Regions from separate parts of the Microbacterium sp. NPDC057659 genome, predicted to be linked through region 3. Evidence: predicted binding sites of a transcription regulator. Region 3 holds the regulator's gene; each other region holds the start of a gene.

Region 1 (10,481 bases), 1.2 Mb from region 3:
GGAAGCCGTTGAGACGCAGGGGACACCCGCAACCAGTGAGACCGGAGCGGAGGAAGCAGCGGATTCCGAAGAGGTGCGGGAGGCGGGCGCGGGTTCTGAGACGGACCTCCCTCGCTCTGCCCGCGCGGCGACCAGGAAACGCAGCGTCTTGCTCGCGGCAGCGGTCGCGGCATCCGCCCTCCTCATCGGTGTCGGCGCCGGCTGGTTGCTGTTCGGTCGCGATGCCGGCCCGGCGATGTCGGCCGCGCAGCAGAAGGCCTGGGCCGAGTTCGAGGCATCCGGCAAGTACGACGAAGGATCGATCCGGATGGTGGGCGAGCGGTACGGGATCACCGCCTGGTACGCCACGAAGAAGGAACTCGCGCTGGAGTGCATCATGCTCACCCCCGCGCCGACTGCCACCGTGGGCTGCGCTCCGCCGCCGGATCCGAAGAAGGACGAGGAGGGCTACTGGGGTCAGCTCAGTGTGCAGCTGGAACTCGACAAGCCCAAGGGGACGATGGTGCAGGCGGCCATCGTGCGCGACACCCGTGGTGAGCCCGTCGCCGTGCTGGATCGATGGGACCCCGGTCCGCAGGACAGCTGGACGAACATGTTCCAGGGCACGGAGCTCGACATCGCCAAGGCAATCGTGAAGGAGACCGGGGTCGATGGCGGCGCTCTGCAGATCATCGGTTACGACGGTGACACCCCGATCTGGTTCGCACAGGACGGCAACAACTGCGTGTACGTCGCCGACACCTCGAAGGTGCTCCTGAAAGGCTGCGGCGTCGACATGTTCGGCGGCACGACGGAGTTCGGCGGCGACGGAGTCACGTACAGCGTGCGAGGGACGGAGCGCGGACCTGTGCTCACGGTCATCCGCGGCGGCGATCCGGCCGACCCGTCGATCGACGACACGACCGGCGAGATCTCGGAATAGCCTCAGACCCGGTCGGCGAGGATCGCGATCCGCCCCGCAGGAGTGCGTGTGAGGATCAGCGTCGCCTCTTGCGACCCCTTCAGCGTGAGCTTCTTCCGGAATGCAGCCGGATCGATGTCCATGCCGCGCTTCTTGATCTCGAGCCGGCCGATGTCGTTCGCGCGCAGCGCGGCGTTGATGGTCTTCGGGTGCGCCGGCATCGTCTCGCGCACCCGGAACGACTGCACGAACGGGCTGGTGAGCGCAGCATCCCCGGTCAGGTATGCGATCTGCTCGTCGAGCATCCCGGCTTCCAGCATCCGGGCCGCGTCGCCGATGAGGCGGGCGCGGATGACCGCGCCGTCCGGCTCGTGCAGGTACGCGCCGAGCTCGCGCACAGGCACGTCCTCGGCGTCTGCCTGGCCGGTCAGCTCGTGCATCGCGTCGCCGCGCACCACGAGCGCGGCGCGACGGATGCCGGGGCGCGCGAGCGCCCCGCTCCACAGCACGAGTTCGACGACGCTGCCGTCTGCGCTGACCCATTGCGCCTCGACGTCGTCGGGGATGAGGTCCCGGTCGAGGCCGGGGCCGAGCTTGATGCCGGTGGGCACCCGCGCGGCCAGGTCGAAGCACCAGTCCAGCGACGGCGACCAGTCGGATGCCGCGGTGCGCTGCGTCTCGGAGTGCCCCGCCGTGCGCCGGGCCGGGTCGAGCCACACCGCGCCCACTGCGGCATCCGCATGCTCCTCCGCCGTGCCGTGCGACACCGTCACGTCCTCGCCGAAGGGGGCGAGGTTGTAGGCGGCGATCGCCGCGGTGACGTCGTCGGCGTCGACGGCGTGCACGGCCAGTCCTGCGCCGGCGAACGCCAGGGCGTCGCCGCCGATCCCGCATCCGAGATCCGAGACGTGAGTGATGCCGGCCTGCCGCATCCGCACCGCGTGCAGCGTCGCCACGTTCAGGCGCGTCGCCTGCTCGAGGCCGGCGCGGGTGAACAGCATCCGGTCGGCGAACTCGCCGAACTTGGCCTGGGCCCTGGCACGCAGGTGCGCCTGGCCGACGACGGCCGAGACGAGGTCGGGGGAGTGCCCGGCGGCGCGCAGCCACGACACGGTCTTCGCGACCTCCGCCGCCGCCGTGATCTGCCCGACTTCGTCGAGCAGCGCCAGTCCGTCGCGGGTGAGCAGCGCGGTCAGCTCGGTCATCTCCACCCCTTCAGCCTACGGATCCCATCCGTTCCGAATCGCGCAACGGGCGCATTCCGGCCTCCGGATGCGGCAAGGTGCGCGATTCGACGGGCAGCAGACCGGAGCGGAGATGCTCCAGTCAGCTGTAGTGTGCCGGAGTGCAGCCCGATGTCACGCTGGATACTCCCGCGGCCGAGAACGGCCGCGATGCGATGAGGAGAGACATGCGTACACGACTTCGGAGAGCTGCCGGAGCCATCGGATATTCGCTGATCGGGCTGGGCGCCGGGATGATCAGCATGGTGTCGCTCTCGGTGCTGATCACGGGCGCAGTGCTGTGTCTCGTGCTGATCGGCTTCGCGGTCCTGCCCGTGCTGCTGCGGCTGCTGGCCCGCTGGGCGGATGCGAACGACGACCGCGCCGGCGTCGTGATCGGGCAGCCGCGCACGGCCGCGCGCCAACCGCACCCCGGTTACGGACCCGCCGTGCTCCGTGCTCAGTTGCAGGACCCGGCGACCTGGCGCGACGTGCGCTGGCTCGCCGTGGACGCTGTCACCGCCACAGCACTCGGCGTGTTCGCGCTGGCGGCGGTCGGCATCGTGCTCGGCACGATCGCGACGCTCGCGCTGTGGTGGGCGCTGCCCGCCGGTGCGTCGCAGTTCCTCGGTGTCCCCCTGACCGGATGGGGCGAGGCACTGGGGCTCGGCGCGATCCAGCTCGCGGCGGGCCTGCTCCTCACCGTCGTCGTGGTGCTCCTTGCGACGCCGCACGCGCGGATGACGCGGCGTCTGCTGACGCCGTCCCGCACGGAGGTGCTCGCCGAGCGGGTGAGCCGCGTCGAGGAGACGCGCTCCGGCGTGATCGACGCGCACGGCGCAGAGCTCCGTCGCATCGAGCGCGACCTCCACGACGGGGCGCAGGCGCAGCTGGTCGCACTGTCCATGCGCATCGGCCTGGCGCGCGAGGCCGACGACCCCGAGACCGTGTCGCGTCTGCTCGCGGAGGCGCACGAGGTCGCGGAGGGCGCCATGGTCGAGCTGCGCGACGTCGTACGGACGATCTACCCGCCGATCCTCGTCGATCGCGGACTCGAGGGCGCCGTGCGCTCACTGGCGACTCGGTCGGCCGTCCCCGTGCGCGTGCGCATCGAACACCTCGGGCAGCTGCCGGCGGCCGTGGAGGCCGCGGCCTACTTCGTGATCGCGGAGGCCCTCGCGAACATCGGCAAGCACAGCGGCGCGACCGACGCCGAGGTCGTCGTGGAGCGCCGGCCTACCGGCATCCTCGCGGCGTCGGTGAGCGACGACGGCACCGGCGGGCTCGACGAGGAGAGCGGATCCGGGCTCCGCGGCATCCGGCGGCGGATTGCGGCGCTCGACGGGACCACGGAGTTCGGGCGGGAGGACGGCCGCACCGTCGTCCGGGTGGAGCTGCCGTGCGGGTCGTGATCGCCGAGGACAACGTGCTCCTGGCCGAGGGACTGGAGCTGATCCTCACCACCCGCGGGCTCGAGGTGGTGGCCGTCGCCGGAGACGCTCCGGCGTTCCTCGACGCCGTCGACGGGCACCGGCCGGATGTCGCCGTCGTCGACGTCCGTCTGCCGCCGGACTTCCGGGACGAGGGGATCCGCGCCGCGCTCGAGGCCCGCGCGCGGCATCCGCAGCTCGCGGTCCTCGTGCTGTCGCAGTACGTCGAGCAGGAGTACGCGCGAGAGCTGATCGCCGATGAGCGCGGCGCCGTCGGCTACCTCCTGAAGGATCGTGTGTCGCGGGTGAGCGCCTTCGTCGACGCCGTCACCACGGTCGCGGAAGGCGGCACCGTGATGGATGAGGAGGTCGTCAGGCAGCTGCTGGCCCCCCGTCCGCATGATCCGCTCGACCGGCTCACGCCGCGTGAGCTCGAGGTGCTGGCGCTGATGGCTTCGGGGCAGGGCAACGGGCAGATCGGCGAACGCCTGTACGTGACGGAGAACGCCGTGCACAAGCATATCGGCAGCATCTTCACGAAGCTCGGGCTCGACCCGACCGAGAGCAGGCACCGCCGCGTGCTCGCCGTCCTCACCTACCTCGACCGGCGCAGGTGAGCAGCCGGGGCAGCGAGGGAGGCGCCGGATGCTGGCACTCGCATTGCGTGAGTGCCAGCCGACCGCCTACACTGGGATTAGCACTCTCCCCCTGAGAGTGCGAACCAGTCTTCTGATTGTTCAGCCGAGAAAGAGGTAGACCGTGTCGGTTTCCATCAAGCCGCTCGAGGACCGTATCGTCATCAAGCAGGTCGAGGCCGAGCAGACCACCGCGAGTGGCCTGGTCATCCCCGACACCGCCAAGGAGAAGCCCCAGGAGGGCGAGGTCGTGGCCGTGGGCCCCGGCCGCATCGACGACAACGGCAACCGCGTCCCGCTCGACGTCGCCGTGGGCGACCGCGTGCTCTACAGCAAGTACGGCGGCACCGAGGTCAAGTTCGGCGCGGACGAGTTCCTCGTCCTGTCGGCCCGCGACGTGCTCGCGGTCGTCGTCCGCTGACGCACTGACGTTCACGAAGGGCCCGGATGCCACGGCATCCGGGCCCTTCGTCGTACCCGTAGGCTTTACCGGTGAACTCGAAGACCGCCGGAGTGCTGTACACGGTCGGTGCGTACCTGATCTGGGGCGTCCTGCCGCTCTACTTCATCCTGCTCAAGCCCATCGGGCCCTGGGAACTGGTCGCCTGGCGCGTGCTGCTCTCGTTCGTCTTCTGTCTGCTGCTGCTCACCGTCACGCGCGGCTGGCCCGCGCTGATCGCGATCGTCAGGCAGCCCAAGCTGCTCGGGCTCACCGCACTCGCCGGCGTGCTGATCTACATCAACTGGCAGGTCTTCGTGCTGGCCACTCTGGGCGGCCAGGTCGTCGAATCGGCCCTCGGGTACTTCATCAACCCGATCACGACGGTGCTGCTCGGCGTGCTCGTGCTGCACGAGCGCATCCGCAGGCTGCAGTGGATCGCGATCGGCATCGCCACGCTCGCGGTGATCGTCATCATCGTCGCGCACGGCACCTTCCCGTGGATCGCCCTGTCGCTGACCGCGTCGTTCGGCCTGTACGGGCTGGTCAAGAAGAAGATCGGCCCTGCGGTCGACGCCACCAGCGGACTGACGCTGGAGTCGTTCTGGCTGATCCCGATCGCCGGGGTCATCCTGTTCTTCGTCGCGCAGGACGGCGGGATCACCTACGGCAGCTCCGGGACGCTGAACACCGTGCTGGTCTCGTTCGCCGGCGTCGCCACCGCCATCCCCCTGCTGCTGTTCGCTGCCGGCACCCGCCGCGTCGCCCTCAGCCTGGTCGGGATGATCCAGTTCATCACCCCGATCATGCAGTTCCTGGTCGGATGGCTGCTGCTCGGCGAACCGATGCCGCCGGAGCGCTGGGCCGGGTTCATCCTGGTGTGGATCGCGATCGCGGTGTTCGTCGTCGACCTGGTCCTCGCCTCGCGTCGCGGACGTCCCACTGCGGAGACCGGCACCGTCGAACTCGTGTGACGGATCGTTAACGCACTGAAACCTGATCCCGTCGTCGTCTTCAGCACGACCGCCTAGGGTGGAGACACCCGAAGGTGGGTCGACCACGTTCATTTAGCAAGGGAGCACCATGAACGCATTGAAGACTTCGCGAAAGACGCGGATCTTCGCCGGCATCGCGCTGGCCAGCGCCACAGCGCTCGTCCTGGCGGGCTGCAGCACGCCCAGCGACAGCGGCGACGGCGACAAGGGCGGGGACAAGCCCGCAGCGGCGGACGTCACGCTGAAGATGGGATCGCTGCTTCCGTCGACCGGGGCACTGGCGTTCCTCGGCCCGCCCATGGAGGCCGGCGTTCAGCTCGCCGTCGACCAGGTCAACAAGGCCGACGCCGGCGTCACCATCAAGCTCAGCACGGCCGACGAGGGCGACCTCGACAACAAGGCGTACGAGACCTCGATGCAGAAGCTGCAGAGCGAGGGCATCACCACGCTCGTCGGTGCCGCATCGTCCGGCGTCACCAAGCTGATCGTCGACGGCAACACCAGCGCCGGCATCCTCGCGATCTCGCCGTCGAACACTGGCGTCGACTTCGCAGGCCTCAGCCCGCTGTACTTCCGCACCGCGCCGAGCGACTACCTGCAGGGCGAGGTCCTGGCCAACACGATCGCCGAGGACGAGCACAAGTCGCTCGGCATCATCTACCAGAACGACCCCTACGGCAAGGGTCTCGAAGGCGCCATCAAGGAGGTCTTCGAGGGCACCGGAGGCAAGGTCGTCGCCGAGGCGTCGTACAACCAGGGCGACGGACAGTTCAACGCGCAGGTCGCCGAGATCGCCGCAGCAAAGCCCGACGCCGTCGCCGTCGTCTCGTACGACCAGTTCAAGACGATCGCGCCACTGCTGAAGAACGCCGGCATCGACACCAGCGCGCTGTACCTGGTCGACGGCAACCTGTACGACTACCCCGACCTGCCGGTCGACCTGACCGGGTCGAAGGGCACGAAGGCCGGCGCTGATCTGCCCGAGGACTTCATCAAGCAGCTCAACGACGTCTGGAAGGCCAAGGGCAACGGCGAGCTCAAGTCGCAGACCTACTCGGCCGAGGCGTACGACGCCGTCATCCTGATGGCCCTCGGCGCGCTGCAGGCGAACTCCGACAAGGGCAAGGACATCGCCGACCAGCTGATCGAAGTCTCGGGCGGCTCGGGCAAGGGCGAGGCGTGCACGTCGTTCGCCGACTGCGCCAAGCTCATCAACGACGGCAAGAAGATCGACTACAACGGCTACTCCGGTGACGTGACCTTCGACAAGGACCACAACCCGCAGGGTGCCGCGATGGGCGTCTACGAGTACGGTGCAGGCAACACCTTCAAGCGGATCAAGTAACTCCCGCTGACACGAGAAGGGGGTTCGGATGCCAGGCATCCGAACCCCCTTCTTCGTATCTGCGTGACCTACGCGGCGTCCTCCTGACCCAGCGTGCCCAGGTACAGTCCGATCACCTTCGGATCGTTCAGCAGGTCGCGGCCGGTGCCCTCGTAGGCGTCGCGGCCCTGGTCGAGCACGTAGCCGCGGTCGCAGATCTGCAGGCAGCGGCGGGCGTTCTGCTCGACCATGATGGTCGTCACCCCGGCCTTGTTGATGTCCGAGACGCGGATGAACGCGTCATCCTGGCGCACCGGCGAGAGACCGGCCGACGGCTCGTCCAGCAGCAGCACGGACGGGTCCATCATCAGTGCGCGCGACATCGCGACCATCTGCCGCTCACCGCCCGAGAGCGATCCGGCGCGCTGGTTCAGGCGCTTGCCCAGTTCGGCGAAGATGCCGGTGACGAACTCCAGCCGCTCGTTGTAGATCTTGGGATTCTGGTAGAGCCCCATCTGCAGATTCTCCGCGATCGACAGCGAGGGGAACACGTTGTTCGTCTGCGGCACGAAGGCGACACCGCGCCGGACGAGCTTGTCGGCCTTCAGGCCGACGATGCTCTCGCCGTTGACCGTGATGTCGCCGGAGCGCACGTTGACCATGCCGAAGATCGACTTCAGCAGCGTCGACTTGCCGGCGCCGTTCGGACCGATGATGCCGATCAGCTCGCCCTCGCGCGCGACCAGGTTCGCGCCGTTGAGGATGTTCACACCTGGCAGGTAGCCGGCGTGCACGTCGCTCAGTTCGACGATGACCTTCCGGTCGTCCTTCGCCGATTCGAATGCGGGTCCGGTGGCGTCGGTCATGACTTCTCCTCCTCAGCGGCATCCTCGGCCTCGATCTCGGCCTCCGCCTCGGTCTCGATCTTCTCGCGCAGCCGCAGGGCCCGCTCGGCGGACTCCTGATCGACCACGCTGAGGCGGCCGGTCACGACCCCGAGGTCGACGTCCTGGTGGGCGCCCAGGTAGGCGTCGACCACTGCCGGGTCCTCCATGACCTCCTCGGGCGGCCCCTCGGCCACCACGCGCCCCTCGGCCATCACGACCACCCAGTCGGCGATGTGCCGCACCATGTGCATGTCGTGCTCGACGAAGAGCACGGTCATGCCGCGGTCCTTCAGATCGAGGATGTGGTCCAGCAGGGACTGCGTCAGGGCAGGGTTCACACCGGCCATCGGCTCGTCCAGCATGACCAGCGTCGGATCGCTCATCAGCGCGCGCGCCATCTCGAGCAGCTTGCGCTGGCCGCCGGACAGAGAGGCGGCGAAGTCCTTCTCCTTGGCATCGAGCTTGAACCGGGCGAGCAGCTCGCGGGCGCGCGCCTCGATCTCCTTCTCCTGCTTGCGCCAGGCGCCCGGGAACAGGCTCGACCAGAACCGCTCGCCCTTCTGACCGGGCGCGCCGAGCTTCATGTTCTCGAGCACGGTCAGCAGCGAGAGCGACTTGGTCAGCTGGAAGGTGCGCACCTGACCCATGCGGGCGACCTTGAACGACGGGACCCCTGCGAGGTTCTTCCCGTCGAACGACCAGGTGCCGGTGTTCGGCTTGTCGAAGCCGCAGAGCAGGTTGAACAGCGTGGTCTTGCCCGCGCCGTTCGGGCCGATCAGCGCCGTGATCGCGCCGCGGGGGATCTCCAGATGATCCACGTCGACGGCCACGAGTCCGCCGAAGCGCCGCTGCACGGCATCCGCGACGAGGATCGGGTCGACCTTGGCGACGCCGGGGGCCGCAGGGCCCTTGGTGAGCCCCGTGGTCTTCGGTCGACGGATGCTGCCGGTCGTGGGCGTGCTGTCACTTGACAAAGGTCATCTCCCTCTTGTCTCCGAGGATGCCCTGCGGGCGGAAGATCACGATGAGCATCAGCACGATGCCCACCAGGATGTAGCGCACCACATCGGCCTGCGCGCTGCTCATCGGCAGCAGTCCCGCCGACGCCATCTGCGGCAGCAGGTTGCCGAGGAACGCGAACACCATCCAGAACAGCACCGCACCGAGGGTGGGGCCGAACACGGTCGCCGCGCCTCCCAGCAGCAGGATCGTCCACAGGAAGAAGGTCAGCGACGTGGAGTAGCTGCCCGGCACGACCGCGCTGGGCAGTACGAACACGATGCCGCCGAGGGCGCCGATCACGCCGCCGACGACGAGCGCCTGCATCTTGTAGGCGAACACGTTCTTGCCCAGCGAGCGGACGGCGTCCTCGTCCTCGCGGATGCCCTTGAGCACACGGCCCCACGGGCTGCGCATCAGGGCCCACACCAGCAGGATCGCGATCGCGAGCATGCCGATGCCGAACACCCGGTTCCACAGGCCGACCTCATTGAAGGTCCACGGGCCGAAGCCGTACTGCCCTGGGGGGAACGGGTTGATGTCGCGGAATCCGCCGTTGTAACCGCTGAGGCCGCCCGCGCCGTTGGTCCACTTCTGGAACAGCTCGGTGAGGAACATCAGGCGCACGATCTCGGCGGCCGCGATGGTCGCGATGGCCAGGTAGTCCGCGCGCAGGCGCAGGGTCGGGATGCCGAGGATCAACGCGAACAGAGCGCCGCCGAGCAGGCCGACGAGCATGCCCACCCACCAGGGCGCGCCGAAGCTGAGGATCGAGATCGCGTAGCCGTAGGCGCCGACGGCCATGAAGCCCGCCATGCCGAAGTTCAGCAGGCCGGCGTAGCCGAAGTGCACGGCGAGGCCGGTGGCGGCCAGCGCGTAGGCGATCGTGACGGGGCTGAGCAGGTATGCGGCGGTGTTGCCGAAGATGGTTCCGAAGTCCATGGTCAGCCCAGCCTTTCCTTGCGGCCGAAGAGTCCTTGCGGGCGCACCAGCAGGACGACGATGAGCGCGACGAGGGCGCTGGCGTACTTGAGGTCGGTCGGTATCCACAGGGTGGAGATCTCGACCGCGATGCCGACGATGAGCGATCCGATCAGAGCGCCCATGGCCGAACCGAGCCCGCCGAGGGTGATGGCGCAGAACATCAGCAGCAGCATCTGCATGCCCATGTCCCACTTCACGCCGGGGCGGAAGTACGCCCACAGGATGCCGGAGATCGCGGCCAGCACGCCGGCGATGATCCAGGTGATGCGGATCACCTTGTCGACGTCGATTCCGGATGCCGCCGCCAGCTGCGGGTTGTCGGAGATCGCCCTGGTGGCCTTGCCGATCCGCGTGCGGGTCAGGAACACCGCCATGCCGATGATGACCGCGAGGCTGACGCCCATGCCCACCATGTCGATCCAGGAGAGCGAGACGGGGCCGAACGTCATCGGTGCGGGGCTCGCGCCAGGCAGCTGATAGGTCTCGCCGCCGATGATGTACTGCAGCGCGTAGCGCAGGGCGAGCGAGAGGCCGATGCTGACGATCATGAGCTGCACGACGCCGAGTCCGCGCTTGCGCAGCGGGCGCCAGAGCCCGGCATCCAGTGCCCAGCCGAGCAGCCCGCCCGCGGCGATCGCGACGATGATGCCGAGCCAGAGCGGCA
Region 2 (10,481 bases), on a different contig from region 3:
CGGGGCGCATCACGATCGAGTAGCAGGTGCGCCACTCGCCGTCGGGGTCCTTCCCCCGCTGCGTGACGGCGGCCATGCCGAACAGAGCGCCGCGCCCCAGTCCGAACTCGTGCCAGACACGGTCCGGCTTCTGCATCTCGAACCAGCCTGTGGACGGCACGATCGCGCGGCCGCGCAGCGCGCCCGGCTTGTCCTGCAGGCGCTCCGACCGGGTGTTGATCGAGGGGAACCTGGCCGGGGCCCCGTTCACGAGGAAGCCCCACCAGGCCTGCTCGAGCACGGCGCCGTCATCGCCGGGCAGCACCACCGGGTTCAGGTTGCGCAGGTTCCGGCCGGTGGGGCGCAGCGTCTCGCCGGCGTTCAGCTCGGCCCAGTGCCGCAGACCCTCCAGCATCTCGGCATCCGCCGCGGCGAGCTCGTCTGCATCGGTGAACCGGGGATCGAGACCATAACTGGCGCACATGCGGCCAGCGTAGACCCGGCCTCGGACAGGGAGGCCATCCTCTCTCGACCGGTTGGACTCGACCCGCGCATGGGGAAGCCCGTGCGCTGAACGCGTGACCGGTCGCGGCGACTCGGAACGCCGACCTCAGGCGCTCGCGGGGGGACCCGACGACTCGCGGATGATGAGCTCGTGATCGGTGGCGATGGTGCGTGGTTCGTCGCTGGCGGGGCGCAGAATCAGCGCGACGGCGTGCCGTCCCATCTCGAACATGGGGATGCGGGCGGTTGTCAGCGCCGGGGCGACGTCGGCGGCGACGGCGATGTCGTCGAAGCCGACGACGGAAAGATCCTCCGGAGCCCGCAGGCCGTGTCGTCGCAGCTCGCTGAGCACGCCGATCGCCATCGCATCGTTCAGCCCGATGATCGCGGTCACATCGGTGCCGCGGAGATGCGCGGCGCCCGCCATCCCTCCCTCGCGCGTGAACTCCTGGGGGACGACGGTCAGCGCGGCCCCGGTCCCCTGGATGCCCTCGCGGATCCCGCCAAGGCGGTCGGCCACGGTGCTCAGACCCTCCGGGCCGGCGACCACGCCGATCCGGCGGTGGCCGAGTTCGGCCAGGTGGCGACCCACCGAGACGCCGGCCGCGTGGTTGTCCGGCAGCACGGCGTCCACCGGCAGGTTGTGCCGCCCGATCACGGCGGCGCGTCCGCCGGCGTGCGCGAACTCCGTGAGGGCTCTGGACATCGCCCGCTCACTGGTGGCATCGGCGTAGCCGGAGCCGGCGATGATGATCGAGCCGATCCGCTGACGAACCAGCGACTTCACCTGGGCCAGTTCGGCAGCGGGCGCGCGTTCGGCCTGCGCGATCTGGACCGATCGCGATGCCTGATCCGCGCTGCGGATCACGCCGCTGGCGATCTCGGCGAAGTACGGATCGCCGATCTCGTTCACCACCAGGCCGATCGTGGGCACCAGGCCACCGGCGAGCCCTCTTGCGTGCAGATTCGGTTCGTAACCGAGTCGTTTGGCCACGCGCTGCACGTGGGCGGCGACCTCGGCCGAGATGCCCGGCCGACCGGTCATCGCACGTGACGCACTCGCGAGCGAGACCCCGGCGGCCTCGGCCACGTCGATGAGGCGCGGTGCCCCGGCACGTCCCACGCGACCCCCTCTGAGCGGGGACGGTGCGGCCCCGCATCTTCTGATTATGGCCTTGCTCTCGCTCTCGCCGTCTCACTATAGTGACGAAAGCGCTTGCGAAAGCGCTTTCGTGATCGGCTCGTCTCCCCGTCTCACGGCGGGAGGGCAGTGGATCACGGCGGCACGCCACCACCGACGACGACGTTGAGAGGTTTCTGATGCACGAGCGATCACATTCGATTCCGAGCAGAACCGGCGGTAACGCCGCCCGGCGATCCGGTCCATCCCGGGGGAGGAAGGTCGCGGCCGCCGTCGCCGCGGCCGCCATCGCCGGCGTCGCCCTGACAGCCGTTCCCGCTGCGGCTGCGAGCCCGTTCACGGCGGTGCTCGATTTCGAGCAGTACCAGCGCACGGCCCTGGACGGACAGGACGGATGGACAGCATCCTCCGCTGTGAAGGTGATCGCCGATCCGCTCAACGGCAACAATCAGGTGCTGGAGTCGGTCGGCGGGACGCAGCAGGCGGTCCGCGCCATCCCGCCGATCAAGGACGGCACCACCGGCACGCTCTTCTTCCGCTTCATGCGCATCGGCAGCGTGGACACCTCGTTCGGAGTCACCGACGTGGATGCGCCGAACGACTACACGCACAGCCGCGCGTACGTGAACAACCAGAACGACGATGTGCTGCTCGCCCGCGACGGCGGGAAATTCACTCCGGTCGGCTCCTGGGCCAAGAACTCCTGGCAGTGCGTCTGGATCGTCGCCGACAATGCCGCCGACAAGATCAGCGTCTACAGCCAGGGTGGTGCCTACGACAAGCTCACCCGGCTTCCCGAGGGCTCCGAGCAGCAGTTCGGCTTCCGTCAGGCGGTGAACGGTGACCTCGACCGGTTCTTCTGGAAGAACGGCGCCTCGAGCACCGGTCGCCTCATGCTCGATGACGTCGCGGTCGACACGACAGGCCAGAATCTCGACATCGCGACCGGGAACCCCGGCGACTGCGCGCCGGGCGAGGCCCCGGCGGATCCGCTGCTCAACCCGCTTCCCGACCCCCAGCTGTCCACGCTCGGGATCGAGGTGACCGAACTGGCTCAGCTGCCCGAGTCGCACACCACACCCGCGACGCAGGATCCGCGGCTTGTGCGTTACAACCGGATCACGCACCTGGACGAACTCCCCGACGGGTCGGGGCGGCTCATGGTGCCGGACAACAACGGCACGCTGTACCTGGTGGACAAGAAGACCGGTGAGTACTCGCCGTATCTCGACGTGCGCAGCAGGTTCCTGGACAACTTCCACAACAGCGCGGGCCTCGGCACCGGACTGGGAGCAGCGGAGTTCGATCCGGACTTCGCCGACAACGGCAGGTTCTACACGGTGCACACCGAGGGCGGCACGGCGCTGACCGAGGACACTCCCGACTTCCCGGCGTTCGGCAAGACCGAGTTCCACAGCGTGATCACGGAGTGGACCGCCGACGACCCCTCCGCGAACATCTTCAGCGGAAGCAGCCGGGAGATCATGCGGATCCCGTTCGGCGGTCGCGTGCACACCGTGCAGCAGATCTCCTTCAACCCCACGGTGAAGAAGGGCGACGCCGACTACGGCAACCTGTACGTGCTCGTCGGCGACGGCGGTACGGGCGTCGGCAACGGCAACCCGCAGGACCTCGCGACCCCGCAGGGCAAGATCATGCGGATCAACCCGGCCGGACGCGACAGCGCGAACGGCGAGTACGGCATCCCGAAGGACAACCCCTTCCTCGACGACGCGAAGGCGCTGCCGGAGATCTACGCCTACGGCATGCGCGACCCGCACCGCATCAGCTGGGATCCCGAGGGTGACCACACCATGTACCTCGGCCACATCGGCGAATGGCAGGTGGAGTCGATCTACGCCGTCGAGCCCGGCGACAACTTCGGCTGGTCGGATCGCGAGGGGCCGTTCGTCGCCGAGAACCGTCAGATCTATCCGCTGCCGGCCGATGACGCCAAGAACGGATACACGTACCCGGTCGCCGCATACGACCACAACCGCGACCCGGGCCAGACCGGCGATGCCGGAGTGGCCGTGAACGGCGGGTTCGTCTATCGCGGCGACATCCCCGGGCTGAAGGGCAAGTATCTGTTCACCGATCTGGTGCGCGGATGGGTGCTCTCCACCGACGCCGACAAGATGGTGCGCAACGACGGCGACATCGCGGACCTCGCGAAGATCTCCCAGCTGCGCGTGTTCGCGAACGGTGCGGAGACGACGTTCCAGGAGCTCGTCGGTGACAAGCGCGTCGACCTGCGGTTCGGCTCCGATGCCGACGGCGAGCTGTACCTGATCTCGAAGGCCGTCGGGAAGATCTGGAAGGTGACCGGAGCGCACGACGCCGAGGTCGAGGTGCCTCCGTTCGTGCTGCCCGAACTCGCACCGAATCTCGTGACGAAGTACGACTTCGACCACGCATCGACTACCGACGCGAAGGTCGAGACCGACCAGGGCCAGAGCGGCACGAACATCTCGCTCGTCAACGGCGGCGTCGAGATGCGCGTCGCCGATCGCGCATATCCGGGAGCAGGCAAGGCGCTGCAGACCCAGCAGATGAGCCCGGATGCGGCATCCGATGACGACTGGAAGGCCGGTGTCTACGACGCGGCGGGCGTGAAATCGCTCTCCCGGCTCGGCGACACCGACAAGATCAGCGTGATGGGCTGGTTCAAGCCGACGGGCGACCATCCGACGCCGAACTCCGGCACGACCGATCCGGATGACGTGTACAACGCCATCGGACTTGCCGGGGTGCTCTCCGGCGGCTCCAACGGCCACGACGTGCGAGCCCTGCTCGAGGTCATCACAGTCGGAGACGAACTGAAGCTCGTGGCCCTCGGGCGGCGGGTGGACGGCGGCAAGTCGTGGACCTTCGCTGCGGACAAGCCGTGGGACGAGATCCTGGAGAAGGGGAAGTGGGTGCATCTGGCAGCCACCTTCGATTTCTCGAAGGGCGAGATGAAGCTGTACATGAACGGCGAGGAGCTCGCCGGGAAGTACACCTCGGCGAACCCCTGGGGCTCGGGCCCGGTCTCGAAGACCGATCCGGCCGGGATCAAGATCGGCGGCAGCTTCCCGCAGAACACGCGTGAGGCCAACCCGTTCAACGGGCGGATGGACGACATCTCGATCCTCGACACCGTGCCGACCTCGGAGCAGATCGCCGCGCAGTACGCGCTGTACGGTGCGACGACGACACCCGATCCCGAGCCGCCGACGTGCACACCGGACGGAGAGCCGATCACTGACGTGATGTCGGCGGACGACTGGACGCCGCGCACGCCCGCGAAGTGGGAGTTCCCCGGTGACGAGGTCGTGCTGAAGGAGCCCGGGACCGACCCGGGTGACGGCATCCGTCGTCCCTTCGAGTATGCAGTGCTCGATGAGGGGCCCGAGCTCGGATCGTTCGACCTGTCGGCCCAGGTCAGGATCGACGAGAAGGCATCCGTCAACAACCGTGACGTGATCCTCGTGTTCGGATGGAAGTCGGACAAGGAGTACTACTACGCCCACCTGTCGAAGGACAACACCATCTATCCGCACAACGGCATCTTCAAGGTGAACAATGCCGACCGCGAGCGGATCGACGACCAGTGGGACGGCAAGGTCGGTGCTCCGCCGGCGATCACCGACGAGCAGTGGCACGACGTGCGACTGGTGCGGTGCGCGGACAGCGGCGACATCGCGGTATACGTGGACGGCATCGACCGGCCGCTGCTCACGGCGAACGACAAGACCTTCTCCGAGGGGCGCGTCGGCTTCGGATCGTTCGACAACTTCGGACGCATCCGCGACCTCACCGTCATCCCCGAGCGGACCGACACCACGGCTCCGACGGTGACGGTGAAGGACGGTGCCGAGTTCACGGTGGGCTCTGACGGTCGCTACAGCAGGGTCTCGTTCAAGCTGCAGGACGACGGAAAGATCGACCGGCTGACGCTCAACGGGGTGGAGAAGGATCTGACGAACGACGTCTGGTCCGACCTCAACTTCGTGAAGCCCGGTCAGTTCGGCGCGGTCGAGGGTGCGAACACGCTCGTGGTCTACGACGTCGCCGGCAACGCCACGACCGTGAGGTTCACGCTCGACACCACCGGTCCCACCGCCTCGGTGAAGAGCGGGGCGCAGTTCACCGTGGGCGCCGACGACGTCTACAGCCTGGTGTCGTTCAAACTGAACGACGCGGCGAAAGTCGATCGGCTCACCCTCAACGGCGTGAAGAAGGATCTGACGGACAACGTCTGGTCCGACCTCAACTTCGTGAAGCCGGGTGCGTTCGGCGGCGTCGAGGGCGAGAACACGCTCGTCCTGTACGACACGCTCGGCAACGCGAGCACCGTGAAGTTCGCCCTCACGAAGTAGTAGGCGGACTCCAGCAGGCGGGCGGATGTCGCATCAGCGGCATTCGCCCGCCGTCCTGCATCTGTCCGGACGGAGGACGGCCCGACCTCCGACGACGAGCCGATAGGGTCGATCGGTGACCGAAACGCCTCGTCTGCCCGCAGCTGTCGCTCTCGGCGGCACCGTCGCGATCGGCATGATGACCGCCGTGCAGGCGCGCATCAACGGCGTGCTGGGCGTTCGGCTCGGCGACGGGGTCGTCGCCGGGCTCGTCTCGTTCCTCGTGGGGCTGGTCTTCCTCGTCGTCGTCATCGCCGCGATGCCTTCGGGGCGGGCCGGTGTGCGCCGCCTCGTCTCGGGCGTGCGCGGCCGCAGCATCCCGTTCTGGATGCTGCTCGGCGGCACCTGCGGCGCCCTCACCGTCTCCACTCAGGGGCTCGTCGCCGGTGTGCTCGGCGTGTCGCTGTTCACGGTCGGCGTCGTCGCGGGGCAGACCGTGCACGGTCTCGTCCTCGACCGGATCGGCGTCGGGCCGGCGGGCGTGGTGGCGGTCACGCCGGGGCGCGTGACGGGAGGCGCGCTGGCCCTCGCGGCCGTCGGCGTCTCGCTCGGCGGGGGAGTGCTGGCCTCAGCGCCGCTCTGGCTCCTGCTGCTGCCGTTCCTGGCGGGCGCCGGGATCGCATGGCAGGCAGCGGCGAACGGCAGGCTCGCGCAGCGGGTGGAGTCGCCCCTCACCGCGACGCTGATGAGCTTCATCGCCGGGACGATCGTGCTGCTCGTCGCGGCGGTCGTGACGATGGCGCTCGACGGCCCGCCACGCCCGCTGCCCACGGAGCCGTGGCTCTATCTCGGCGGACTGCTCGGCTTCGCCTACATCCTGCTCGGTGCGTTCCTCGTCGCCCACACGGGGGTGCTGCTGCTCGGTCTCGGCTCGGTCCTCGGCCAGCTGACCACGTCGATCGTGATCGACCTCCTGTGGCCGCTGCCGGCCGGGCCGGCGCCCTGGCAGCTGATCACGATGGTCGCCGTCGCCGTGGCCTCGGTGGTCGTCGCTCTGCCGCGCCACCGCGCAGCGCGCTAGTCGTCGTCCCGCGGCATCCGTCCGAGCACGCTCTCGGCGTCGATCCCCTTGCGGCGCCCGCCCTCCTTGCCTGCGGGCTTGCCGCCGACGTAGAGCCAGCCGAGCAGCTGCTCCTTCTTCTTCAGCCCGTGCGCCTTCGCGACGGCCTTCGAGCGGGTGTAGTGGCCGGTGCGCCAGATCACGCCCCAGCCCGCCTCGTCCAGCAGAAGGCTGAGCGTGTGCGCGACGCCGGAGGCCACGGCCTCCTGCTCCCAGTACGGCACCTTCTCGCTCTTGCGCGGACTCACGACGACGGCGATCAGCAGCGGCGCGCGCAGCGGCTTCGTCGACGGCTTGTCATCGCCCTGAGCCTTCGCGATCGCGGCGCCCAGCCGCTCACGGTCGTCGCCGCGCAGCTCGATCAGCCGCCACGGGCGCAGGGACGAGTGGTCGGCCACCCGGCCCGCCGCGGCGACGAGCGGCAGCAGCTGCGCGTGGGTCGGCGCGGTGTCGTCGACCTTCGACCAGGACTTCCTGGCGACGACGGCGTCGAGCGCGCTCACGACTCGGTCGGGCTGAACGACAGCGCCAGCGAGTTCATGCAGTAGCGGTCGCCGGTGGGCGTGCCGAAGCCGTCGGGGAAGACATGGCCCAGATGCGAGCCGCACGCGGCGCAGCGCACCTCGGTGCGCACCATGCCCAGCGTGTGGTCCTCGATCAGCGTCACGGCCTCGGGCCGGACCGACTCGTAGAAGCTCGGCCACCCGCATCCGCTGTCGAACTTCGTGCCGCTCCGGAACAGCTCGGCGCCGCAGGCGCCGCACCGATACAGCCCGTCGCGCTTCTCGTCGAGCAGCTCGCCCGTCCAGGGGCGCTCGGTCGCCGCCTCGCGCAGCACCGCGTACTCGGCGTCGCCGAGCTCCTCGCGCCATTCCGCCTCGGTCTTCTCCACGTCGTAAGCCATGTGTCCATTCTCCCTCCCTCCGATGGGAGTGGCGCGCGGATGCCTGGCAGGATGCCGCGTAGCCTGAGGCCATGCTCGGAGACCTCACCGATCGCGATCGCGCGATCCTCGCCCTCGAAGCCGCCTGGCCGCGGCACGGCGGCGCGAAGGAGGAGCGGATCCGGACACAGCTGGGGATGAGCCCCGCACGCTACTACCAGCTGCTCGGGCGTCTCATCGAGACCGAGCAGGCGCTGGAGTTCGACCCGCTGCTGGTGCGCCGTCTGCGCCGTATCCGCGATGCGCGCACCGATCGCCGGGTCGCCAGGATGCGCGGCTTCGTCGGCTGACGCGAAGGCGGCGATTCACAGAGGACATGCCCTAGCATCGAGGGGTGTCCAAGCCCAGCAGTGATCGATTCGACGACGTCCCGCACGCCACAGGACGTGTCGGAGCGCACCGCGCCGAGGTTCCGGGCATGAACGGATGGATCGTGCTGCTGTGGTCCGCCGCGGCGGTGCTCGTTCTCGTCGTCCTCGGCATCTTCGGGTCACTGGTGGCCATGGACCGCATCTCGTTCGGCGGCGATGCCGGGCCGAGTCAGGCCGCGACGCCCGCGCCGGAGGACGCCGGCAAGGTGGACACGTCCTACGCCGTGCTGATCCTCAACGGCACTCCGGACGACGGCCTGGACGGCGCGATGCGTGATGAGCTGATCAAGGCGGGGTGGAAGGGCGGCCAGATCTCCAGCATCGACGCCTCCACGCGCGACTTCCCGACGACGACCGTGTACTACGCCGACCCCGCCGACAAGGAGGCCGCGCTCGGGCTGGCCGGCGTCATCGGCGGCGCGGACGTGCAGCAGAGCGACGCCTACAAGGACTACAACGAAACCGGCGGCAAGCAGCTCGCCGTGGTGATCGGCATGGACCGCGCCGCCGCGGGCTCGGAGACCCCCGCCGAGTAGCACCTCCGCAGCTTGCACTCTCCATAGGCGAGTGCCAGAATGGCGTTAGCACTCGCTCACTGTGAGTGCTAAACCCCAACGTCTACGTCCAGGAGGGACGACACTACTCATGGCAAAGATCATCGCTTTCGATGAGGAGGCCCGTCGCGGTCTCGAGCGCGGCCTGAACACCCTGGCCGACGCTGTCAAGGTGACCCTCGGCCCGCGCGGCCGCAACGTCGTGCTCGAGAAGAAGTGGGGCGCCCCCACGATCACGAACGACGGCGTCTCCATCGCCAAGGAGATCGAGCTCGACGACCCGTACGAGAAGATCGGTGCGGAGCTCGTCAAGGAGGTCGCCAAGAAGACCGACGACGTCGCAGGTGACGGCACCACGACCGCCACGGTCCTCGCCCAGGCGCTGGTCCGCGAGGGTCTGCGCAACGTCGCAGCCGGCGCCGACCCGATCAGCCTGAAGAAGGGCATCGAGAAGGCCGTCGCGGCCATCACCGCCGACCTGCTCGCCACCGCCAAGGAGGTCGAGTCCAAGGACCAGATCGCCGCCACCGCGTCGATCTCCGCCGCCGACCCCGAGATCGGCGCCCTGATCGCCGAGGCCATCGACAAGGTGGGCAAGGAGGGCGTCGTCACCGTCGAGGAGTCGCAGACCTTCGGCACCGAGCTCGAGCTCACCGAGGGCATGCGCTTCGACAAGGGCTACCTGAACCCCTACTTCGTCACGGACCCGGAGCGCCAGGAGGCCGTCTTCGAGGACCCGTACATCCTCATCGCGAACCAGAAGATCGGCAACATCAAGGACCTTCTGCCCGTCGTCGACAAGGTGATCCAGGACGGCAAGGAGCTCGTCATCATCGCCGAGGACGTCGAGGGCGAGGCTCTCGCGACTCTGGTGCTGAACAAGATCCGCGGCATCTTCAAGTCCGTCGCCGTCAAGGCCCCGGGCTTCGGCGACCGTCGCAAGGCGCAGCTGCAGGACATCGCGATCCTGACCGGCGGCCAGGTCATCACCGAAGAGGTCGGCCTCAAGCTCGAGAACACCACGCTCGACCTGCTCGGCCGTGCGCGCAAGGTCATCGTCACCAAGGACGAGACCACGATCGTCGAGGGCGCCGGTGACGCCGAGCAGATCGAGGGTCGCGTGACCCAGATCCGCCGCGAGATCGAGAACACCGACAGCGACTACGACCGCGAGAAGCTCCAGGAGCGTCTCGCCAAGCTCGCCGGCGGCGTCGCCGTCATCAAGGCGGGCGCGGCCACCGAGGTCGAGCTCAAGGAGCGCAAGCACCGCATCGAGGACGCCGTCCGCAACGCGAAGGCGGCCGTCGAGGAGGGCATCGTCCCCGGTGGTGGCGTCGCGCTGCTGCAGTCGGCCAAGGTGCTCGACACCCTCGAGCTCGTCGGTGACGAGGCGACCGGTGCGAACATCGTCCGCGTCGCCATCGAGGCTCCGCTGAAGCAGATCGCCATCAACGCGGGCCTCGAGGCCGGCGTCGTCGCGCACAAGGTCTCCGAGCTCCCCGCGGGCCAGGGCCTGAACGCCGCGACCG
Region 3 (10,481 bases):
AGAAGCTGCACCATGGCGACGCCGTCGACGAGCAGGTGCTCGGTGCGTTCGGGGGTGTCAGAAGCCAATGAGCCGGTCCTCCGGAAGGTTGCCGAGAACGTGCGCGTGCACGTGGAACACGGACTGCGCGGCGCTCGCGCCGTTGTTGAAGATGAGTCGGTACTCGCCGTTCGCGTGGTCGTCGGCGATCTGCTTGGCCGCGGCGACCATCTTCGCCATCAGTGCCGGGTCGCCGGCGGCGAGCTCGGTGACATCGCGGAATGCTTCGGTCTTGGGGATCACGAGGGCGTGCAGCGGTGCCTGCGGGTTGATGTCGCGGATCGCGAACACGTCATCGGTCTCCAGCAGGATCTCGCCGGGGATCTCCCCGTTCAGGATGCGGGTGAAGATGGAGGGTTCGCTCATGCGATCAAGTCTACTGAGAGAGCGTCTACCAGCGCCCGAGGATGCCGGAGAGCACAGCGATCGCGGCGGGGCCGGCGGTGGACGTGCGCAGCACCGTGCCGCCGAGGCGCACGCGCTCAGCGCCGGCCTCGGTGAGCCGGTCCAGTTCCTCGGGCGAGATCCCGCCCTCGGGCCCGACGACCAGCACGAGGTCGCGGTCGTCAGCCCGGATGCTGCTGAGCCGGGTCTGCGCGGTCGGGTCGAGCACCAGCATCCTGGCATCCACCGCCCGCTTCGCGAGCTGCCCGGTCGTCTCGACGCCAGCGATCTCGGGGATCCAGGAGCGGTGCGCCTGCTTGGCGGCCTCGCGGACGATCGTCGCCCACCGCTCCCTGCCCTTGGCGGCCTTCGGGCCCTCCCAGCGCGAGATGCTGCGCGATGCCTGCCAGGGCACGATCTCATCGACGCCGAGCTCGCAGGCGGCCTGCACAGCCAGTTCGTCTCGGTCGCCCTTCGCGAGCGCCTGGGCGAGCACGATGCGTACCGAGGGCAGCTCATGCTCGCGGCGCGCGGTGATCCGCACCGAGACCTCGGCGGCGGAGACGTCCTCGACCACGCCCTCCAGCCAGACGCCCGCACCGTCGCCGATCGTGACGGACTCACCGACCCGCACGCGACGCACGACGGCCGCGTGCTTGGCCTCGGCCCCGGTGAGCAGCACGCTCTGGCCCACCTGAGCGGTGGTGCCGGCCTGCGTGACGAAGTGCAGCGCCATGGTCAGTGCGAGCGGAACCGGTCGCGGAGCTTCGAGAACAGCCCCTGCTGGAACTGCGCGAGCTTCGGCGCCGGCGCCTTGTGCTTCTTCGCGAAGTCCTGGATGAGCTTGCGCTGCGCGGAGTCGAGCTTGGTCGGCGTCACGACCTGCACGCCGACGCGCAGGTCGCCGCGCTGGCTGCCGCGCAGCGGCGTGATGCCGCGGCCGGCGATCGTGAGCACGTCGCCGGACTGCAGCCCGGAACGGATCTCGAGGTCGACGGTGCCGTCCAGGCCGTCGATCGTGGTCGTGGTACCCAGGATCGCGTCGGTCATCGAGACCTCCAGCGTGGCGAGCAGGTCGTCGCCGTCCCGGCTGAACACCGGATGCGGGGCCACGGTGACCTCGACGTACAGGTCGCCGTTCGGACCGCCGGCTCGTCCGACCTCACCGGAGCCCGGCAGCTGCAGGCGCAGCCCGGTCTCGACGCCGGCCGGGATGTCGAGCGACACGGTACGGCGGGACCGGACCCTGCCCTGGCCGCCACAGGTGCCGCAGGGGTACGGGATGGTCGTCCCGTAGCCCTCGCAGGTGCCGCAGGGCTGCGTGGTGACGACGTTGCCGAGCAGGCTGCGCACCTGCCGCTGCACGTGCCCGCTGCCGCCGCAGATGTCGCAGGTCACCGGTGAAGTGCCCTCCTGGCAGCACGAGCCGTTGCAGGTCTCGCAGAGCACCGCGGTGTCGACCTCGATGTCGCGGTGCGCGCCGAAGACGACGTCGCCCAGGTCGAGGTTCACACGCACGAGGGCGTCCTGCCCGCGCTCCCGGCGGGATCGCGGCCGCGCAGAGCGCGCCCCGCCCGCTCCGCCGAAGAACGTCTCGAAGATGTCGCCGAAACCGCCGAAGCCGCCGCCGAAACCGCCGTTGTCGTCGCCGCCCATGTCATAGCGGCGACGGGAGTCCTCGTCGCTCAGCACGTCGTAGGCGTGCGTGACCAGCTTGAACCGCTCCGCGGCATCCTCACCCGGGTTCACGTCCGGGTGCAGCTGGCGCGCCAGCTTGCGGTATGCCTTCTTGATCTCGTCCTGCGTGGCGTCCCGGGACACCCCGAGAACCTCGTAATGGTCGGCCACAGTCACCTTCCTGAGTGTGTGTGCGTTCGTGGGCGCGCCGCATCAGCGGCGCGTCTCGTCCTCTTCGAGCATCCGCGACAGGTAGCGGGCCACGGCCCGTGCCGCCGCGAGGTTGCTCGGATAGTCCATGCGGGTGGGCCCCATCACGCCGAGGCGCGCGGTACCCCCCTGGGCGATGTAGTCGCTGGCGACGATCGAGGCCTCGCCCAGCCCGAACGGCGCGTTCTCCGTGCCGATGCTGGCCGCAAGACCGTGCTCGTCCGGCACCATCTCGCTCATCAGCCGCAGCAGCGTCACCTGCTCCTCGATCGCCTCGAGCAGAGGATGGATGCTGCCGCGGAAGTCCTGCTCGCGGCGGGCCAGCGTCGCGGCACCCGCCATCACGAGCTTCTCCTGGCGGAACTCTGCGAGCTCCTCGCCGATCACCACCGCCAGGGCGGTGAGCGCCGGATCGGGGCGCGACTCCGACGGCTCGCGCAGCAGCGCGATCCGCTCGGCGGCATCCGCGACGGCGCGTCCGGTGATGAGCGCGGAGAGCCGGGCGCGGAGCACAGCCACGTCGGCTTCGTCGACGTCGACCGGGAGCACCGCGATGCGCTGCGACACCCCGCCCGCATCCGTCACGAGGACGACGAGCAGCCGGTTCGGCCCGAGACCGACCAGCTCGAGGTGCGTGATGCTGGCGCGGGCGAACGACGGGTACTGCGCGAGCGCGACCTGTCCGGTGAGCTGCGTGAGCACGCGCACGGTACGGGCCATCAGATCATCGAGATCGGCGGGGTCGGCGAGGAAGGTCTCGATCGCGGAGCGCTGCGCAGTGCTCAGCGGGCGCACCTGCGCGAGGTGGTTCACGAAGACGCGGTAGCCCTTGTCGGTGGGCACACGGCCGGAGGAGGTGTGCGGAGCGGCGATGAGCTCCTCGTCCTCGAGCAGCGCCATATCGTTGCGGATCGTCGCTGCGGAGACTCCGAAGGCGTGCCGCTCGACGATGGACTTGCTGCCCACCGGCTCCTGGGTCTCGACGTAGTCCTGCACGATCGCGCGGAGCACCTGAAGCCCTCGTTCCGAGACCATGATGCTCCTTCCGCTCTGGCACTCACACGTACTGAGTGCCAATTCTACCCGTGCCCCGTGCCGAACGCCCTCAGGCGGGCGGGCGGGCCTCGTCCGCACCATACGATGACCGATATGGACACGACCCCGGCACTCGCGACGATCTCCACGGGCAGGCTGCAGGGCGAGGGCCGGGACGGGATCCGCCGTTTCCTCGGCATCCCCTACGCCGCGGCGCCGTTCGGACCGAACAGGTTCCGGGAACCGCAGCCGGTCGCCCCGTGGGACGACGTCCGTGCAGCGACCGCCTTCGGCCCCACCGCACCGCAGCTGCCCTACGGCGGGGCGATCGGCGAGCTCCTCGGCCACGTGATCATCGAGGGCGAGGACATTCTCACCGCGAACGTCTGGACGCCCGAGCACTCCTCCGGGGCACCGGTCGTGCTCTGGATGCACGGCGGCGCGCTCGAGCGCGGTGCGGCCGCGCTGCCCGGCTACGACGGCGCGGCGTTCGCCCGCGACGGGATCGTGTTCGTGTCGGTGAACTACCGGCTCGGTGCGGAGGGCTTCTCCGTCCTCGATGGCGTACCCCGCAACCTCGGTCTGCGCGATGCCGCTGCTGCCCTGCAGTGGACGCATCGCGAGATCTCGGCGTTCGGCGGAGATCCTGAGCGCATCACCGTGATGGGCGAGTCCGCCGGCGGCGCCCTCGTCGCCGCGCTGCTGAGCAGGGACGACACGCGCGCGCTGATCTCCAGGGCGATCATCCAGTCCGGACCGCTCGATGCGCAGACGCCGGAGAAGGGCGGTCGGGTGACAGCGCAGATCGCGAAGCTGCTCGGAACCGCCCCTGACCGGGACGCTTTCGCCGCACTGTCGCCCGAGACGCTGCTCGATGCCCGCTCCCGCCAGTCGGCGGGAGCATCCCCGCTCGGCGGTGCTCCCGGCTATCAGCTGGTGCTCGACGAGGAAACGCTCCCCTGCTCGCCGCGGGAGGTGCTGGGCGGCGTGAACACACCGCTCATCATCGGCACGAACACCGATGAGTACCGGCTCTGGTTCACGCCGGACGCACTGGACCGCATCAGCACGCTGAAGCTCCTCGTCGCGCGCCTCGCGCTGCGCATCCCCGGACGCGCGGTGCGCACGTTCCGCGCGGACGAGCCGGAGGCAACGACCGGTGAGATCTTCGGCCGGATCGCGACCGACCTGCTGCTGCGCGCACCGGCGTCTCGGGTGGCCGCCGCGCGCACTGCACCGACCCACGTCTACGAGTTCGGCTGGCACAGCCCCGTGCGCGAGCTGCGCGCCGCGCACGCGGTCGAGCTGCCGTTCATGTTCGGTACGACCGAGGACCCGTCCTGGACCTCGCTGATCGGCGGCGCGCCGCCCGCGTCGCTGGCCGCCGAGATGCACGGGGCCTGGACGGCCTTCATTCGCGATGGCGATCCCGGATGGGCGGCGTACGGCTCCGAACGTCTGACGCGCCTGTTCGATGAGGAATCGCGCACCGTTCCGCAGCGGCGCACCCGCGGGATGGATCTGCTGCCCTGATGCGGGGCGCGCTCAGTCGGTCAGGGCGCGCACGACGGCGTCGGCGAGCAGGCGGCCCTGCAGCGTGAGCCGCAGGCGCTTCTCACGCAGAGCGGATGCTCCGTCGACGAGCCCGTCCGCGATCAGGCCGGCCACGACGTCCCTGTTGTCGATCGGCAGATCGTCGAGCGGGATGCCGTCGGCGAGCCTGCTGCGCAGCAGCACGCGCTCGAGCATCCGGGCGTCCTCGTCGGGCCGCTCCCGGCCCGCGGCCGGCGACTCTCCGGCCGCGAGGCGCTGTGCGTAGGCGGCTGGGTGCTTCACGTTCCACCAGCGCAGCCCTGCGACGTGGCTGTGCGCGCCGGGGCCGAAGCCCCACCAGTCCGAGCCGAGCCAGTACGCGAGGTTGTGCCGGGAACGCTGCTCTGCGCGACGCGCCCAGTTGCTCACCTCGTACCAGCCGAAACCGGCCGCCCCCAGCCGGGCATCGGCCAGCTCGTACATGTCCGCCTGCAGATCGTCGTCGGGCGCCGGGACCTCGCCGCGGCGGATCTGCCGAGCGAGCTTGGTGCCGTCCTCGATGATCAGCGCGTAGGCGGAGATGTGATCGGGGTCGAGCGCGAGCGCCGCATCGAGGGAGGCCTCCCAGTCGCCGAGCGACTCCCCCGGCGCACCGTAGATCAGGTCCACGCTCACAGCGAGCCCCGCCTCGCGGGCGGCCTCCACCGCGGTTCGCACGTTCTCCGGGCGGTGCGTTCGGTCCAGGGCGGCGAGCACATGCGGCACCGCCGACTGCATCCCGATCGACAGGCGCGTCACACCGGCTTCCGCCAGTCGTGCCGCGACCTCGGGTGTCACTGTGTCGGGGTTCGCCTCGACGGTGACCTCGGCTCCCGCCTCCAGGCCGAAGGCGGAGATCGTGGTGTCCAGCATCCTGGCCAGGTCGCCGGCAGGCAGCAGCGTCGGCGTGCCGCCGCCGAAGAACACGCTGTGCAGCGGGCGGATGCCTCCGGCTTCGCCGAGGACTTCGCGCGCGAGCGCGACCTCGGCGTTCAGCGTGTCGGCGTACTCGTCCTGACGCGCGCCGCGGAGCTCGGTCGCCGTGTACGTGTTGAAGTCGCAGTAGCCGCATCGCACCCGGCAGAACGGCACGTGCAGATACGCCGAGAACGGGGTCGCCGAGTCGACGCGGATGTCGTCGGGCAGCCGTCCGTCGGCGGGGGCGGGATCTCCGAGCGGAAGCGGTCCCGCCATCAGAGCGGGGTCGCGTACAGCGGAGAGATCGCGCGCAGGTAGCGGGCGAACAGCTCGCGGCGGCGGCGCTTCACCAGTCCGCGGAACAATCGGTACGACATCCGGGTCGGGGCGTCGAATGCGCGCACCGTGAACCAGACCTCGTCGTTGTCCTCGCGCCAGTCCACGTCGAAGGCCTCTTCGCCGCTGACGACGGAGCCGCCGACGGTGCCGAGCACGAAGCCGATCCTGCGGGGCTCCTCGGTGACCGAGATCACGCGCAGCTCGGCATCGGCCTTCAGGCCCTTGACCCTGCCGTGCACCTTGAGGGTCATGCCGGGGCCGACGTACGGCGTTCCCTCGGCGTCGTAGCGCTGCTCCTGTTCGCGGCGGCTGGGCGCGATGGCGTTGCCCTCGTTGTCGAAGCTCACGCCGGCGTAGGTGGGGCCGGCGGAGGGACGGACGTCCTCGAGCTCGAGGCCCGCTGCGCGCTGCGCGGTCCAGGACAGCAGAGCGTCGCCGGCGGTGCGGAAGCGGTCCTCACCGCTGCCGATCCGCCACGACTCCTCAGCCGGCAGACTGTGCTCCGGCGGATACTGCATGAGGTCGGGGGCGTGCGACGCCCCGACCGCGGCGTAATCCACCGTGCCTTCTCGGAATGTCCCGCGACGCATGTTTTCCAGCCTACGGGACGCCGACCTGAGCGACTGCTCCATGCCGGTCCCTGACACGCGAAAGCGGGGCCGGTGGAATGAACCACCGGCCCCGCCTCACAGGGATGAGAAGTGCTTACTTCTCCCAGCCCACGTTCTCGACGGGCTGCACGCCGAAGAGGTCGAGGCCCACGTAGGGCTCCGGGGTCAGGTTGGCCAGACCCTTCTTCGCGGTCGTGATCGACGGACCGTTGTAGATGCCGATGATGCCCCAGCGCTCGACGATCTCGGGCTCGAGGTCCATCGCGGCCTCGGTCTGCTTGACCGGGTCGCTGATCGACTCCACCTGGTCGTGGATCTTCTGATCGAGCTCCTTGTCACCGACACCCGAGAGGTTCAGGCCGGAGTCCGAGCAGTACAGCTGGCAGTACCAGGCCGCACCGAACGGGTCGGAGGCGGTGAAGCGCAGGCTCATGACGTCCCAGTTCTTCGAGGTGAAGTCCTCGGAGAACTTGCTGGAGGGGCGGGTGTCGACGTTCAGCTTGATGCCGACTGCCTTCTCCTGCGCCTGCAGCGACTGGGCGAGGGCCTTCTGCGTCGGGTCGTCGCTGAAGATCGGGTACGTGACCTCGAGCTTCTGGCCGTCCTTCTCACGGATGCCGTCGGAGCCTTCCTTCCAGCCGGCGTCGTCGAGCATCTTCTTGGCGCCCTCGACGTCGAACTTCAGGCCGGCGGCCTTCTGCGAGTCCTTGTAGCCGGGCTGGAACGAGTACAGCGTCAGCGAGCCGGCCGGCTCCTCGGTGTAGTTCAGGCCGTTCCAGGCGATCTTCTTCTGCTGGTCGATGTCGATCGCGTTGAAGAACGCGTGGCGGACCTCGACGTCCTTGAACTGCGGCTTGGTCGAGTCGAGGATGATCACCGTGTTGGCCGTCTGCTGGGCCTTGTAGGTGACGACGTCCTTCATGCCCTTGACCTGCTCGAGGCGGTCCTTGGTGGCGGTGCCGACGGTGTCGATCTGGCCGTTCTTGAAGGCGTTGATCGAGGCCTGAGCGTCCATGCCCGTGAAGGTGACCTTGTCGAGCAGCGGCTTGTCGCCCCACCACTCCTTGTTCGGCTTGAAGGACACGTAGTCCTTGTTCGGGTCGAACTCGTCGACGGTGTAGGGACCGGCGCCCCACTCCGGGTGCAGGTTGTCGATGTAGCCCTCGTTGAACACCTTGGGGTCAGCGGCGTGCGGGTTGATCACACCGGTGAGGAACGGCATCTGCGGCCAGGCGAACTCGCCCTTGAAGGTGACGATCGCGGTCTTGTCGGTGTCACCCTTGGTGACCGACTCGATCTCCTTGTAGCCGTCGGTGGCGTTCGGGTTGAAGCCCTCCTCGGTCGAGCGGTTGGCCTTCCAGGTCGCGTCGATGGCGGTCCAGTCCATCTCGGTGCCGTCGTTCCAGTGCGCTTCCTTGGTGAAGGTGAAGGTCAGCACGGTCTTGCCGTCCTTGACCTCGTTCTTCCAGACGTCGAGGTAGTTGTCGTTCTTGTACGGCGTGCCGTCCGGCTTCATCAGCAGGATCTGCGGCGTGTACCACGCGGCGAGGCGGGCGGTGTCGGCGCTGCCGTCGCTGTTGAACGCGTTCAGCTGAGCGGGGATCTCGTTGATGGGGAAGTTGACCGTGCCGCCCTCCTTGAGGTTCTCACGGGGCTGCGGGTTGTAGTCAGCGGCGTCGACTCCGGCAGCCTCGCCGTTGTCCTTGTTGTCGCCACTGCCGCTGTTGCCGGCAGCGCACCCGCTGAGAGCGAGTGCGAAAGCGCCGGTGATTGCCAGCGCTCCCATCAGCTTGTACTGCTTCATGGTGCTCCTTTCGCCTTTCGGCGTGTCATAAGGGGAACGATAGTCAGCATCGTCTGCCAAAACAGGCGCCGGAGAGTGAATCCCGGCTAACTGTTATCGGACGGTGATCGACCGTGATCTTTTGGTTATCTGAAGGGTCAGACCGTCGCCGGGCGGGTGGTCATCGTCACCGGATCGAACACGACACGCTGGCGCGTGCGCTCGATGTCCGGGTCCGGAACCGGGATCGCCGACAGCAGCGCCTGGGTGTAAGGGTGCTGCGGGTTGTCGAACACGTCGTCGACGTCGCCGTGCTCGACGAACTCGCCCAGGTACATCACCGCCACGCGGTCGGCGATGTGCCTGACCACGGAGAGGTCGTGCGCGACGAACAGGTACGACAGTCCGAGCTTGACCTTCAGCTCGTCGAGCAGGTTGATGACACCGGCCTGGATCGACACGTCCAGCGCCGACACCGGCTCGTCGAGCACGACGATCTTCGGGTTGGTCGACAGTGCGCGGGCGATGCCGATGCGCTGCCGCTGACCGCCCGAGAACGCTCCGGGGAACCGGTCCCGGTGCGCCGGGTTCAGACCCACCAGGTCCATCAGCTCCTCGACGCGGTGCATCGCGTCCTTCTTCGAGGTGCCGATCGCGTAGAGCGGTTCGGCGATGATGTCGGTGACCGTCATGCGGGGATCGAGTGCACCCATCGGGTCCTGGAACACGATCTGGATGTCGCGGCGCAACGCACGCTCCTGCGCACCGTGCTTGATGTCGTTGACGTTCGTGCCGGCGATGATCAGATCGCCGTCATCCTGCTTGGCGAAGTCCATGATCTGCAGCAGCGTGGTGGTCTTGCCGCTGCCGGACTCACCCACGATCGCCATGCACTCGCCTTCGCGGACGTCGAAGCTGAGGCCCTTGACCGCATGCACCTCGCCGACCTTGCGCTTGAAGAGTGCGCCCTTCAGCAGCGGGAACGTCTTGTTCATGTTCCGCACCTCGAGCGTCACCGGGCGCTCCTCGCGCGGCATGCGCGTGAGGTCGCTCTCGGGCACCTCCGGGACCGGGTAGACCGGCAGTCCGCCGATGAGTCCGTCGGCGTCGATCTCATCCGCGCGGATGCAGGCGACGTCGTGGAACTCGCCGGAGCCCGTGTCGACCGGTACGAGGTCGGGCTCACGCGTGCGGCAGGCCGCCACGGCGATGGGGCAGCGGTTCACGAACGGGCAGGCGTCCGGCAGGTCGATCAGCAGCGGCGGGTTGCCCTTGATCGGGACCAGCGGCTCCTTCTCGACCTTGTCGACGCGCGGGATGGCTCCGAGCAGACCGATCGAGTACGGCATCCGGGTGCGGTGGAACAGCTCCCGCGCCTCGGCGTGCTCGACGGGCTTGCCCGCGTACATCACGATGACGTCGTCCGCGGTGCGCGCGACCACGCCCATGTCATGCGTGATCATGATCACAGCGGCGCCGGTCTCGTCCTGCGCCTTCTCGATCAGGTCGAGGATCTGCGCCTGGATCGTCACGTCGAGCGCCGTGGTGGGCTCGTCGCAGATGATCAGCTTCGGGTTGTTCGCCATCGCGATCGCGATGACGATGCGCTGCCGCATGCCGCCCGAGAACTCGTGCGGGAAGGCCTTCATGCGCTTCTCGGGGCTCGTGATGCCGACCAGGGTCATCAGCTCGATCGCCCGCTTCTCGGCGTCCTCGCGAGACAGGCTGCGGTGCACCGTGAGGGCCTCGATCAGCTGGTCACCGATCGTGAACACCGGGGTGAGCGAGGTGAGCGGGTCCTGGAAGACCATCGCCATGCCGTTGCCGCGGATGACGGACATCTGCTTGTCGGACTTGCCGAGAAGCTCCTGCCCGTCGAAGACGATCGAGCCGGTGACCCTGGCGTTGTCGTC

The links. The regulator HrcA, encoded in region 3, represses chaperone genes, less so after heat shock. The targets are predictions, from matches to a motif close to TTNGCACTCGNNNNNNNCGAGTGCNAA.
Region 1: a site for HrcA is predicted at 4,203-4,229, ahead of groES (co-chaperone GroES). Genes of this name have one in related genera too.
Region 2: a site for HrcA is predicted at 8,980-9,006, ahead of groL (chaperonin GroEL). Genes of this name have one in related genera too.

Annotation. Positions count from the first base shown of each region.
Region 1 covers NZ_JBHVHU010000001.1:1,449,019-1,459,499, reverse strand. Annotated here, with positions in the region: gene ACFVAE_RS06910 (hypothetical protein) at 149-922, shown strand; gene ACFVAE_RS06905 (SAM-dependent methyltransferase) at 925-2,112, opposite strand; gene ACFVAE_RS06900 (sensor histidine kinase) at 2,313-3,536, shown strand; gene ACFVAE_RS06895 (response regulator) at 3,524-4,171, shown strand; gene groES (co-chaperone GroES) at 4,314-4,610, shown strand; gene rarD (EamA family transporter RarD) at 4,682-5,602, shown strand; gene ACFVAE_RS06880 (ABC transporter substrate-binding protein) at 5,712-6,968, shown strand; gene ACFVAE_RS06875 (ABC transporter ATP-binding protein) at 7,037-7,813, opposite strand; gene ACFVAE_RS06870 (ABC transporter ATP-binding protein) at 7,810-8,808, opposite strand; gene ACFVAE_RS06865 (branched-chain amino acid ABC transporter permease) at 8,798-9,775, opposite strand; gene ACFVAE_RS06860 (branched-chain amino acid ABC transporter permease) at 9,778-10,481, opposite strand, start outside.
Region 2 covers NZ_JBHVHU010000003.1:310,141-320,621, forward strand. Annotated here, with positions in the region: gene ACFVAE_RS16215 (SOS response-associated peptidase family protein) at 1-463, opposite strand, end outside; gene ACFVAE_RS16220 (LacI family DNA-binding transcriptional regulator) at 590-1,606, opposite strand; gene ACFVAE_RS16225 (PQQ-dependent sugar dehydrogenase) at 1,804-5,985, shown strand; gene ACFVAE_RS16230 (DMT family transporter) at 6,101-7,045, shown strand; gene ACFVAE_RS16235 (nitroreductase family protein) at 7,042-7,587, opposite strand; gene msrB (peptide-methionine (R)-S-oxide reductase MsrB) at 7,584-7,988, opposite strand; gene ACFVAE_RS16245 (DUF3263 domain-containing protein) at 8,060-8,317, shown strand; gene ACFVAE_RS16250 (LytR C-terminal domain-containing protein) at 8,362-8,934, shown strand; gene groL (chaperonin GroEL) at 9,044-10,481, shown strand, end outside.
Region 3 covers NZ_JBHVHU010000001.1:257,997-268,477, reverse strand. Annotated here, with positions in the region: gene ACFVAE_RS01285 (PhoH family protein) at 1-14, opposite strand, end outside; gene ACFVAE_RS01280 (HIT domain-containing protein) at 58-405, opposite strand; gene ACFVAE_RS01275 (16S rRNA (uracil(1498)-N(3))-methyltransferase) at 431-1,159, opposite strand; gene dnaJ (molecular chaperone DnaJ) at 1,162-2,271, opposite strand; gene hrcA (heat-inducible transcriptional repressor HrcA) at 2,314-3,345, opposite strand; gene ACFVAE_RS01260 (carboxylesterase/lipase family protein) at 3,460-4,878, shown strand; gene hemW (radical SAM family heme chaperone HemW) at 4,891-6,111, opposite strand; gene ACFVAE_RS01250 (DUF1990 family protein) at 6,111-6,764, opposite strand; gene ACFVAE_RS01245 (ABC transporter family substrate-binding protein) at 6,880-8,589, opposite strand; gene ACFVAE_RS01240 (dipeptide ABC transporter ATP-binding protein) at 8,727-10,481, opposite strand, start outside.